DNA from 2 places in the Streptosporangium sp. NPDC002544 genome. Region 1 is predicted to be linked to the other one. Evidence: predicted binding sites of a transcription regulator. Region 1 holds the regulator's gene; the other holds the start of a gene.
The links. Region 1 encodes LexA, which represses DNA repair genes until DNA is damaged. Its sites were predicted from a motif close to TCGAACANNTGTTCGA; they were not measured.
Positions count from the first base shown of each region.

Region 2: ABT061_RS30485 (SAV_6107 family HEPN domain-containing protein) is a predicted target of LexA. The motif match lies at 1,555-1,570, and genes of this name have one in related genera.

Region 1 is NZ_JBEOWJ010000028.1:106,296-111,730, forward strand. Features, by position in the region: gene nrdR (transcriptional regulator NrdR) at 1-65, opposite strand, end outside; gene ABT061_RS34335 (LysM peptidoglycan-binding domain-containing protein) at 469-735, opposite strand; gene lexA (transcriptional repressor LexA) at 1,379-2,089, shown strand; gene leuS (leucine--tRNA ligase) at 2,300-4,771, opposite strand; gene ABT061_RS34350 (hypothetical protein) at 5,327-5,435, shown strand, end outside.
Region 2 is NZ_JBEOWJ010000023.1:66,392-71,826, forward strand. Features, by position in the region: gene ABT061_RS30475 (YbaK/EbsC family protein) at 59-535, opposite strand; gene ABT061_RS30480 (L,D-transpeptidase family protein) at 655-1,458, shown strand; gene ABT061_RS30485 (SAV_6107 family HEPN domain-containing protein) at 1,819-2,265, shown strand; gene ABT061_RS30490 (PP2C family protein-serine/threonine phosphatase) at 2,451-3,584, opposite strand; gene bldD (transcriptional regulator BldD) at 3,801-4,295, opposite strand; gene ABT061_RS30500 (arginine deiminase) at 4,761-5,435, opposite strand, start outside.

The sequences.
Region 1 (5,435 bases):
CCGTCCTCGGTGGCCCTGCTGTCGATGACTCGCGTGTCCGGATGACGACAGAACGGACAGTGCACGCGCGTCGCCTCCTTGAGCTGCGAGAGCGGCTCACCCACCTCACCTGCCCCATGGCGCGCATGTCGAGACGCTCGCGCACGCCCCTCGAATAGTCGAGATGCGGTAATGGAAACACAATCTGTGGTGAAGTGTTGCGGTGCAGCCACTAGATGTTGTGGTCTAACGGTAGAAGTGCGCGACCATGAACGCAAGTTGAAAGGCCCTCGCCACACGAAGTCGCTGATCAGCCGTCACGCCTCGGCGTGTCGCCCCTCGGGCGACGCACTCCGCACCCCTTCCCTCACATGCGTCCCAGACGATATGTCAGGCAGGACCCTCATCGGACCCTCCCGCGCGGCTCGCCCACACCTTCCTCGAACCCCACCGGCCAAATCCCACGCACCCCACGGAATGCGCCTCTTCTCAGCGGATGAGGTCCTCGGGGAGATAGAGCCGGGTTCCGGGCCGGACCTCGGAGTCGGCCAGCCCGTTGAGGTCCATGATGCGATGGACCGCCCGACCGGCGTCGCCCTCCTGCGTCAACGCGTCCGCGATCTCCCACAGCGTGTCACCCACGTGCACCGTGATCCGGGGCAGCCCCCCGTGACCCGTCCGCTCGCCCGCCAGGGCCGTGTCGATGCGCCCGCCGACCCAGAGCATCCCCAGGGTGAACAGTACGAGCACCGTCACCACCACGATCCTCCCACGCCGGGTGAGCCGGAGCGGCCGCCCGGCGGTCCGGGGCCGGGCGGCACCCGGGCGGCGGACGCCGGCACGAACCGCTCCCGCCCCGGGCACCCGTCCCGGCACCCCATGTCCAAGCCCCCGCCGAGGCTCCGGCCCATGCCCACGCCTCGCGCCACGCCCGAGTCTCGGCCTCGGCTCACACCCGGCCTCCGGCTCCCGAGGCCGCCCGGCCGCCCGCTCGCGCCCGGGCCGCCCCGGCACCCTTCCGCCTTCCGGGCTCCGCCCCGCCCCGGCCCCCCTGCCCGATTCCGGCGCGGGAGCGGGCTCCGATCTCGGTGGCGGCACCAGGCGCAGCAGCGGTGCCCCCGGCGATCGCCGCACGGTCCGGGATCTCGGCACGGCCATGGATCGTGGTGTCGTCGCGGTCGGTTTCACGGTGGCCCCCATCCCCTCGACCTGGCCGAACACATGTCGAAGAAAGATCGGTGAATCGAACACGATGTCGATCGAACTCCCGTACGATGTTGTACACCACGGCGCCGCCGATATCGAGGACATTCGAACAATTGTTTGAATATGATCTTCGGCCGTTGTATGGTCGCTGTGTGCGACATATCAGATACAGGCCGGGAGGCGAGGAGTTCGTATGAGCCAGCACAACGAGAACGGTTCGGCCGCCAGCGATCTGGCGGTGCGAAGGCGTGACTCCCTTGGCCTCACCCCCAGGCAGCGGAAGATCCTTGAAGTGATCCGCGACTCCGTGCAGCAGCGCGGTTACCCGCCGTCCATGCGGGAGATCGGTGAGGCGGTGCAGCTCACCAGCACCTCCAGCGTGTCGCACCAGTTGACGGCTTTGCAGCGCAAGGGCTACCTGCGGCGTGACCCGCACCGCCCCCGTGCTCTGGAGGTGCGCCTTCCCGGCGAGCCCGTGCTGTGGGTGGATCCCGACTCCGGCGAGGACGAGACCCCGGTCAGCCGCCCGACCGCCGCCTATGTGCCACTCGTCGGCCGGATCGCCGCCGGTGGCCCGATCCTCGCCGAGGAGAGCATCGAGGATGTCTTCGCCCTGCCCAAGCAACTCGTCGGCGAGGGCACGCTCTTCCTCCTCCAGGTGACCGGAGACTCGATGATCGAGGCCGCCATCGCCAACGGCGACTGGGTGGTCGTACGCCAGCAGCCGGTGGCCGACAACGGTGACGTGGTCGCGGCGATGATCGACGGCGAGGCCACGGTCAAGACCTTCAAGCGCAGGGACGGCCACGTCTGGCTGGTCCCGCACAACCCCAACTACGACCCGATCCCGGGTGACGAGGCCACCGTGCTCGGCAAGGTCGTGGCGGTCCTCCGCAAGCTCTGAGGCACGCGCCTTCAACCCTCCGGGCCACACGCCCAAGAACGCACGCCACGCAGGGCGACCGGCACCCCGACGTCGGGGTGCCGGTCGCCCTGCGTGTTTTCGGATGACGGTACGACGAGCGGCGGGCAGTGCCGGAGCCGGATGAGCCGAACGTCGGCCGGCCCATGAACGTTCGGGGGCGCACGCTGGACGCGCGCCCCTCTCGAACGTCTACGGGACGATGTTGACCAGCTTGGGCGCGCGCACGATGACCTTACGCGGCGCACCACCGGGCAGGAACGCCTGGACCTTCTCCGACGCCAGCGCCAGCGCCTTCAGGTCCGCCTCGGAGATCTCCGGAGAGACCTCCAGCCGGTCGCGCACCTTGCCCGCGACCTGGACGACGCAGGTGACGGAGTCCTGGACGAGCAGCGCCGGGTCCACCGCCGGCCAGCCCGCGACCGCGACCGAGCCGCTGTGTCCCAGCCGCTCCCAGCCCTCCTCGGCCGCGTACGGCGCGACCAGGGAGAGCATGACCGCCAGCGTCTCCGCGGCCTCCCTGACCGCGGGGTCGGCGGCACCGGGCCCGGAGTCGATGGCCTTGCGGGCCGCGCTCGTCAGCTCCATCATCCGGGCCACCGCGACGTTGAAGCGGTGGGAGTCGACCAGCCTGGTGACCTCGTCGATCGTGTGGTGCACGACCTTGCGCAGGTTCAGGTCCCCACCTGCGAAGTCGACGCCGGGAGCGGAGGCCGCCCCCGCCTCGGCCATCACGCGGAACGCCCGGGCCAGGAACTTCTGGGACGCGGCCGGCGAGACGTCGGCCCAGTCGATGTCGTCCTCGGGCGGGCCGGCGAAGACGACGGTCAGCCTGACCGCGTCGACACCGTAGGCGTCGATCTGCTCACCCAGGTCGACGCCGTTGCCCAGCGACTTGGACATCGCCTTGCCCTGGTTGATGACCTGCCCCTGATTCAGCAGGCGGGTGAAGGGCTCGACGAAGTCGACCATTCCCATGTCGTGCAGGACCTTGGTGAAGAACCTGGCGTACAGCAGGTGCAGCACGGCGTGCTCGACACCCCCGACGTACTGGTCGATCGGGCCCCACCTGCGGACGCCCTCGACGTCGAACGGGCCGTCCTCGTAGGAGGGGTTGACATAGCGCAGGAAGTACCACGAGGAGTCGACGAAGGTGTCCATCGTGTCGGTGTCGCGCCTGGCCGGGCCGCCGCACTTGGGACAGGAGACGTTGACCCAGTCTTCGGCCGAGGCCAGCGGGGAGACCCCCTTGGGTGCCAGGGCCTCACCTCGCAGGTCGGGCAGGGTGACGGGCAACTGGTCATCGGGGACGGGGACCTCGCCACAGTCGGCGCAGTGGATGATCGGGATCGGGCAACCCCAGAAGCGCTGGCGGGACAGCAGCCAGTCGCGCAGCCGGAAGTTGACCGTGAAGCGGCCGGTGCCCCGCTCGCTCAGCACCTCGATGATCTTCCGGATCGCGTCGGCCTTGGTCAGGCCGTCCAGCGGGCCGGAGTTGACCATCGCACCGTCACCGGCGGTGGCGATGCCGGTCTCACCGGGGTCGGCCAGGCCGGTGTGTACGACGACCCGTACCGGCAGGTCGAAGGCGCGGGCGAAGTCCAGGTCGCGCTGGTCGTGTGCGGGCACGGCCATGATCGCGCCATGACCGTAGTCGGACAGCACGTAGTCGGCCGCCCAGATCGGCATGCGCTCCCCGTTGACCGGGTTGATCGCGTACCGGCCCAGGAAGACGCCGGTCTTCTCCTTCTCGGTGGACAGCCGGTCGATGTCGGATAGCTTGGACACATCGGCCCGGTAGGCCTCGAACGCCTCGCGCCGGTCATCGGCGACGATCTCCTCGGCCAGCGGCGCGTCCGGGGCGACCACGAAGAAGGTGGCGCCGTACAGGGTGTCGGGACGGGTGGTGTAGACGGTGACCGGCTCGTCACGGCCCTCGATCACGAAGTTGACGTCGGCGCCCTCGGATCGGCCGATCCAGTTGCGCTGCATGGTCAGCACGCGCTCGGGCCAGCCCCCCTCCAGTTGGGCCATGTCGTCCAGCAGCCGGTCCGCGTAGTCAGTGATCTTGAAGTACCACTGGGTCAACTCACGACGGACGACCTCGGCACCGCAGCGCTCACACCTGCCGTCCTTGACCTGCTCGTTGGCCAGCACGGTCTGGTCGTTGGGGCACCAGTTGACCAGGCCGCCCTTACGGTAGGCCAGGCCGCGCTCGAAGAAGCGGATGAACAGCCACTGGGTCCATTTGTAGTACTCGGCGTCGCTGGTGTGCAGGCGGCTGGACCAGTCGAAGGAGATCGCGTAGCGCTTGAAGGAGTTGGCCTGGGTCTCGATGTTGGCGTAGGTCCACTCGGCGGGGTGGGCATCGCGCTTGATCGCGGCGTTCTCCGCGGGCAGGCCGAAGGAGTCCCAGCCGATGGGGTGCAACACGTTGTAGCCGCGCTGCACCCAGTAGCGGGATACGACGTCACCGATGGCGAAAACCTCTGCGTGTCCCATGTGCAGGTCGCCCGAGGGGTAGGGGAACATGTCGAGCATGTAGCGCCGCTCACGCGGGTCGGCGGGGTCGTCGGAGGCCCGGAAGGGGTCCAGTTCCTCCCACCGGCGCTGCCACTTGACCTGCAGGGCCTGCGGGTCATAGTGCTGCTCGTCGCTCTGCATGTCGGCTCGCTCGCTCACGTCGATTTTCCCTCGGGTATGTCTGCGTGGATGGTCTGACCCGCCTGGCCCAATGCAAAAACCCCCCGCTCACGCGGAGGGCGGCCGCATCGGCAGGGCGCTCAGGGGCGGAGAGGCCGATGCGGCCCGGTAAGCAGGCTCGCGGCACGCATAGAGCAAGACTATCGCAGCCCGCAAGGCATATTCGTGGCCTGGGGAAACAGGCCCGATCACGGCGAACAGGAGACAGCCGTCCGAGCGGGTCGGCAGAATGAGGATCTCCGCACTCTCCGGAGCGAACGAGACCCGATGGCTATGCACCTGTTGTGACCTCGTACGTCCTTCGCGTTTACTCTTTTCACCGTGGCACATTCAGTAGAGCCGGGGCGGGGCCCGGATCCGTTGGAGGTCGGCCTGCCCATGCAGGACCCACCGACCGACCCAACCGGACTCCAGTTCAGAGGGGCGTTCTCCAGTTTCCCTGCGAGCCCCCCCGTCTCACGTGAGATCATGCCCAATACGCCTAATTCGGGCACCCACGCGGGAGGTAAGGAAAGCATGGCCTCGGAGCAGTCCAGCCAGTCCCACCTGCCTCCGGCATGGCCGGAGGCTGCCGAACCGTCACCCTCGTGGACGAACGACCCTCTTGGCACCGGCCCCCGGCTCC
Region 2 (5,435 bases), on a different contig from region 1:
TGACGCGGGTCAGCGCCGGTGGCGGGAGCGCCGTGCCGTGCTCACCGCCGGATCGCGGTCATTCGACCTCGACGGGGACCCCGCCGGTGATGCGGACGAGCTCGTCGAAGGAGGTCGGGAAGACGGTGTGCGGGTGGCCGGCGGCGGCCCAGACGACGTCGTACTTGTCCAGCCAGGTGTCGACCAGCGTCCGGACCGGGGCGGGATGGCCGATCGGGGCGACGCCGCCGATGACCTGGCCGGTGGCCGCCCGCACGAAGGCGGGATCGGCGCGCTTCACCTTCGCCACACCGGCCGTCCTGGCGATCAGGTCGGTGTCGACCCGGTGGGCACCGCTGGTCAGAACCAGGAGCGGCTCGCCGTCGGCGTCGAATATCAGGCTGTTGGCGATGGCGCCGACCTCGCAGCCGAGCTGCGCGGCGGCGCTGGCGGCGGTCGGGGTGGCCTCGGCGAAGGTGACGATCTCGCCGGGGACGGCGTGCTCACGGAGCACGGCGGCGACTTTCTCAACGTTCGGATGCAACTTTTCTGGCACCTGGCCACTCTAAACGGGTTGACCGTTGATTTCCGCTTCATAACCGGTCACTTGCACGGGGAACCCGTGCGCTATGGTCCCTTGACCTGATCCATAGTGATATGAGGAGTTGATGGAAAGTGGGGGTTGGACAGCGGCTGGGAGCGGCCGCGCTGATGACGGCGGGGGCCGTGCTCCTCTCTTCCGCGGGCGTCACCCTTTCCGCGGGCGTCGCCGAGGCCCGGGCCGCGGTCTCGGCCGCGCCGGCCGTCGCGACGAGGACCGAGGCGTCCCGGTTCGTCGCACCGGGCAAGACGCTCAGGCTCGGCGCGAAGGGCGCCACGGTGAAGGTGCTCCAGGAGAGGCTGGCCGAGCTCGGCTACGCCCCGGGCAGGATCGACGGCCGCTACGGCGGTGCGACCCTGACCGCGATCTGGGCCTTCCAGAAGGTCAACGGCATCTCGCCGACCAGCACCGTGGCGCGCAGGACCTGGCAGGCCCTGGAGAGTCCGCTGGCGCCGAAGGTGCTCGTCCCCGGGGGTAAGCCGACCCGGGTGGAGGTGAACCTCACCACCCAGGTGATGGTCCTCTACGTCAACGGCGCGGTGCGGCTGATCAGCCACACCTCCTCGGGCAGTGGGATCGCCTACTGCGAGACGGCCACCTGGGAGGGCAAGACCCAGCGGTTCTGCGGCGACGCCCGCACGCCGACGGGCGACTACAAGACCACCTGGCGCAGGGACGGCTGGCACAAGTCCTACCTGGGCCAGCTCTACAACCCGATCTTCTTCAACGGCGGCATCGCCTTCCACGGCGCGCTGTCGGTGCCGCTGGCACCCGCCTCCCACGGCTGTGTCCGGCTGCCGATGCACGTGGCGGAGGTCCTTCCCGGTCTGCTCGGCACCGGGGTGCCGGTGCATGTCCGAGGCAGGTTCGCCCGGTAGCGCGGCGGAGCGGGCGAGCCTGCGGGCGGATCGGCGCTCGGCGAGCGGAGGCCCCGGGAGACGGAGATCTCCCGGGGCCTCCGTCATATCAGAAGATCGAACTTTTGTTCGCCGTTTTACTTGACAGTATTAGTGGTCGAATTTATGTTCGATGTAATGACGCGGGGCTCGCAGCCCGTGTCCAGGGTGGCCGGCCGGATCCACGTCGTCGGAGGAGACGATCGGGCCCAGGTCGGGACGGGCGGGGAGAGGGGAAGCTCCTCGTCCGGCCGCCCGGTGGATTTGTCGGTGGGGTCTGCGAATGTTGACACCGCCGGTGAAAACGCCGGGAGCCGCTTGCGACCAAGGAGGCTGACGCACATGACCCCTCGGCTCGGCGATTCCGGTGGGCCCCGACTGTCCCCCACGGTGCGGGCGCACCTCACAGACGCGCGCGACTGTCTCGAAGAGGCCGCCGCCGCCCGGACCTCCGCCGCTCGTTACGTCGCGGCCCACCTCGCGGCGCTCAGGGCGGCCGCCGCCGTCCTGGCCGCGCGCCCCCGTCCCATGCAGGGCCGCAGGCGCAGGCTGCGCAGTGCCTGGGAGCTGCTCCCCGAGGCCGAGCCCCGGCTGGCCGAGTGGGCGCCCTACTTCGAGACGAGCGCGGCCAAGCGGGCCGCCGCCGAGGCGGGGCTGACCCGCACGGTGTCGCCGCGAGACGCCGAGGAGCTCATCTCCGAGGCGGAGCGCTTCGTCATCGAGGTCGAGAACCTGCTCGGGGTGCCGGCGCAACCCGTGCTCCCGGGCCACGTCCCGCTGGCGGGTTAGGTCCCCTCCGGCGGATCTCGCCGTGGCGAGGTCGGTCAGACGGTTGGTTCAGACGGGTTGGTTCAGAGGGTGTCGCGAGGCCGGAGGAGGGCGTCGCGGCGTGCCTTGATGACCGGCGGTGGTGACCGGCGACGACGCGGCGTGGCGCCGTCCGACCGGCCGTGGCGGGCAGGACCCGAGGCGGTCTACGCCGCGGAGGAGTTCTCCTGGACGGCGCGGTGGCGCAGCAGGAGCATGGCGGCGTCGTCGCCCAGCGGTCTGCCCACGTGGTGGAGCAGGTCCGCGCGCAGAGCGTCCAGCGACCCCTGAGGGTCGTCCTCACCGTCCAGCAGGTGCGCCCGCTCCGGCAGCGGGTAGAACTCGCCGAACCCGTTGCGCGCCTCGATGACCCCGTCGGTGTAGAAGAGGACCTGGTCTCCCGGCTCGAAAGGGATGTGGTGCGGCTGCGGCTTGCTGGCCTGTAGTGCGCTCATGCCCAGCGGCAGGGCCTCGTCCGGCGGGTCGGCGAACCAGATCGTGCCCTCGGCGTCCAGCACCATGGGCGGGGGGTGGCCACAGTTGATGACGGCGATGGTGGAACCGCCGCGGATCTCGGCCAGTACGGCGGTCACGAACTGCTCGCCGGACAACTCGCGGGTCAGTGCCTTCTCCAGCCGTGCCACGACGCCCTGGAGCTTCTTCTCGTCGTGGGCCGCCTCGCGGAAGGCGCCGAGCACCACGGCCGCGGTCTCCACGGCCTCCAGGCCCTTGCCCTGCACGTCTCCCACGATGATCCGCACCCCGTGCGGGGTGGTGACGACCTCGTACAGGTCACCGCCGATCCTGGCCTCGGCCGTGGCGGAGGTGTACGAGACGGCCACGCCTATGCCGGGACCGGCGCGGCGGGGCACCGGGCGCAGCAGCACCCGCTGGGCGGCCTCGGCCACCGAGCGCACGTCGGCGAGCTGGCGCTCGTGGCGCAGCCGCCCGGCGCTGGCCAGCACGCTGGCCACGGTGACGCCGAGGATGGCGAACATGGTGATGTTGGTACGCGGCGCCCAGAGGATGTCGTTGTAGAGGCCGAGCGCGACGCACAGCACCAGGGCGACGACGCCGATCACGGTGGTGCGGGCCAGGCCGCAGGCCACACTGGCGAAGGCCGGGCCGAGGGCGAGCAGCGGGAGGAGGCCGGACGTGGGGCCCGAGCCGAAGTCGATCACGGCCACCACGGCCATGACGACGAACGGCAGCAGCTTCAGGGTGTCCTGGGTCCTGGTGGTGCCGATCGATGCCAGCAACCGCAGGAAGGTGCGCGTCCTGGTCGATCCCAGCGACACCATGACCGAGTGGAGACGGCTTTTTGAGCGCGGTCGAGAGTGATCGAGCCGATCATCTCCCGAAGTCATGTCCACCGTGTCTCGCCGATCGAATGTTTGCCTTTTCCTACCACAGTGGCCGTGAGCCGGGGCGGAATGAAGCTAACGTTCTGCTGAGAGCAAGATTTTTAGAGCGGGGTGGGCACGCCGGTCCCGGCGCACCCACGACCGGTCAGACGGTCAGAAGGACTCGACGGCGCGGCGTGCCTCGGGGTCCAGGACGCCCCAGCCGATGAGCTCCTCGGTGAGCTCGCTGGGGGACTTGTCGTAGATCACGGCAAGGGAGCGGAGGTCCTCCTGGCGGATGGACAGCACCTTGCCGTTGTAGTCGCCACGCTGGCTCTGGATGGTGGCCGCGTAGCGGGCAAGCGCGCCGGCCTTCTCCTTGGGGAGCTGGGCAAGGCGCTCAAGGTCGATCACAAGTTTCGGGGTCGGGCCCAGAGGACTGGGAGCAGCCCCTCCGGGCAGCAACTCCGAGACCGGCACCCCGTAGAAATCAGCCAGCTCGGCAAGCTTCTGCACGGTGACGGCACGGTCGCCACGCTCGTAGGAGCCCACGACGACCGCCTTCCAGCGCCCGCGGGACTTCTCTTCGACTCCGTGCAGGGACAGGCCCTGCTGGGTGCGAATGGCGCGGAGTCGTGCACCCAGCGATTTGGCGTACTCAGACGGCATGGTGTGGCCCCCCGGCTCTGTATGTACTGCTCTCAACTTGATTGTGCTACCTCGCAACTTATGCCCCGGTCACCGGGTTGGCGCCCGGGGTAGGCGTCTTCGGTGACCGGTGCGTCAGGGTTCACCCGATAACGCCACGAGGTGTGGTTACGGACAGTGACGGTAAAGCTGTGGGCGCCTAAGGTCAAGCTGATTGGAAAAAAGATGTCGAATCCGGTCCGATGTGGTCCGCCTCAAACGCGGTAGTTGTCCTACCGCGCATCGCGAAACCTCTAGTTTTTACGGGATTTTCGCCGGATGCTGGCTTCTTCTGGGGGATTCGGGGCAACATCATCTTCGGGTGCGGCGACCAGAGTATGATCTTCGACAAGGTGGCCGGGAGGAATACCCGGTGCGACGGTCCCGTCCGGCCGGAGGTGTGGATCGGCGTTTCGCGGCGGCGACCCGCCCGGCTCCCGGGAGGGCTCAGCTGCCGTCGCGTTCCAGCGGGCAGCTCATGCAGCGCGGGCCGCCCCGGCCCCTGCCGAGCTCGCTGCCCCGGATCGTGATGACCTCGATCCCGTTGCGGCGCAGGTGGTTGTTGGTGGTGGTGTTGCGCTCGTAGGCCACGACCACGCCGGGTCGCAGGGCCAGCACGTTGCAGCCGTCGTCCCACTGCTCCCGTTCGGAGGCGTACACGTCCTGTGTCGCGCTGAGGACCTTGATGTCGTCCAGGCCGATCGCCCGCGCGATGGCTCTGTGCATGTCCTCGGGGGGATGGTCGGTGATCTTGAGTTCCTTCTCGTTGTCGCCGGGCTCGACGGTGTAGGAGGGCAGCATGCCCAGCCCCGCGAACTTGGTGAACACCCCGACGTCCACGTTGGTCATGACCGTGTCCAGATGCATGAAGGCCCGCGCCTTCGGCATGTCCAGCGCGACGATCCTCGTCGCGGCGCCCTTCGCGAACAGGCTCCGCGCGAGCATCTCGACAGCCTGCGGCTGGGTGCGCTCGCTGATCCCCACCAGCACCGCGCCCTGGCCGATGACGAGCACGTCGCCGCCCTCGATGGTGGCCGGAGCCGCGGGGATGCCGGGCATCCAGACGTGGTAGCCGCCCTCCTCGGGCCGGTCGTAGCCGGAGGCGAAGGCGGGGTGGTAGCG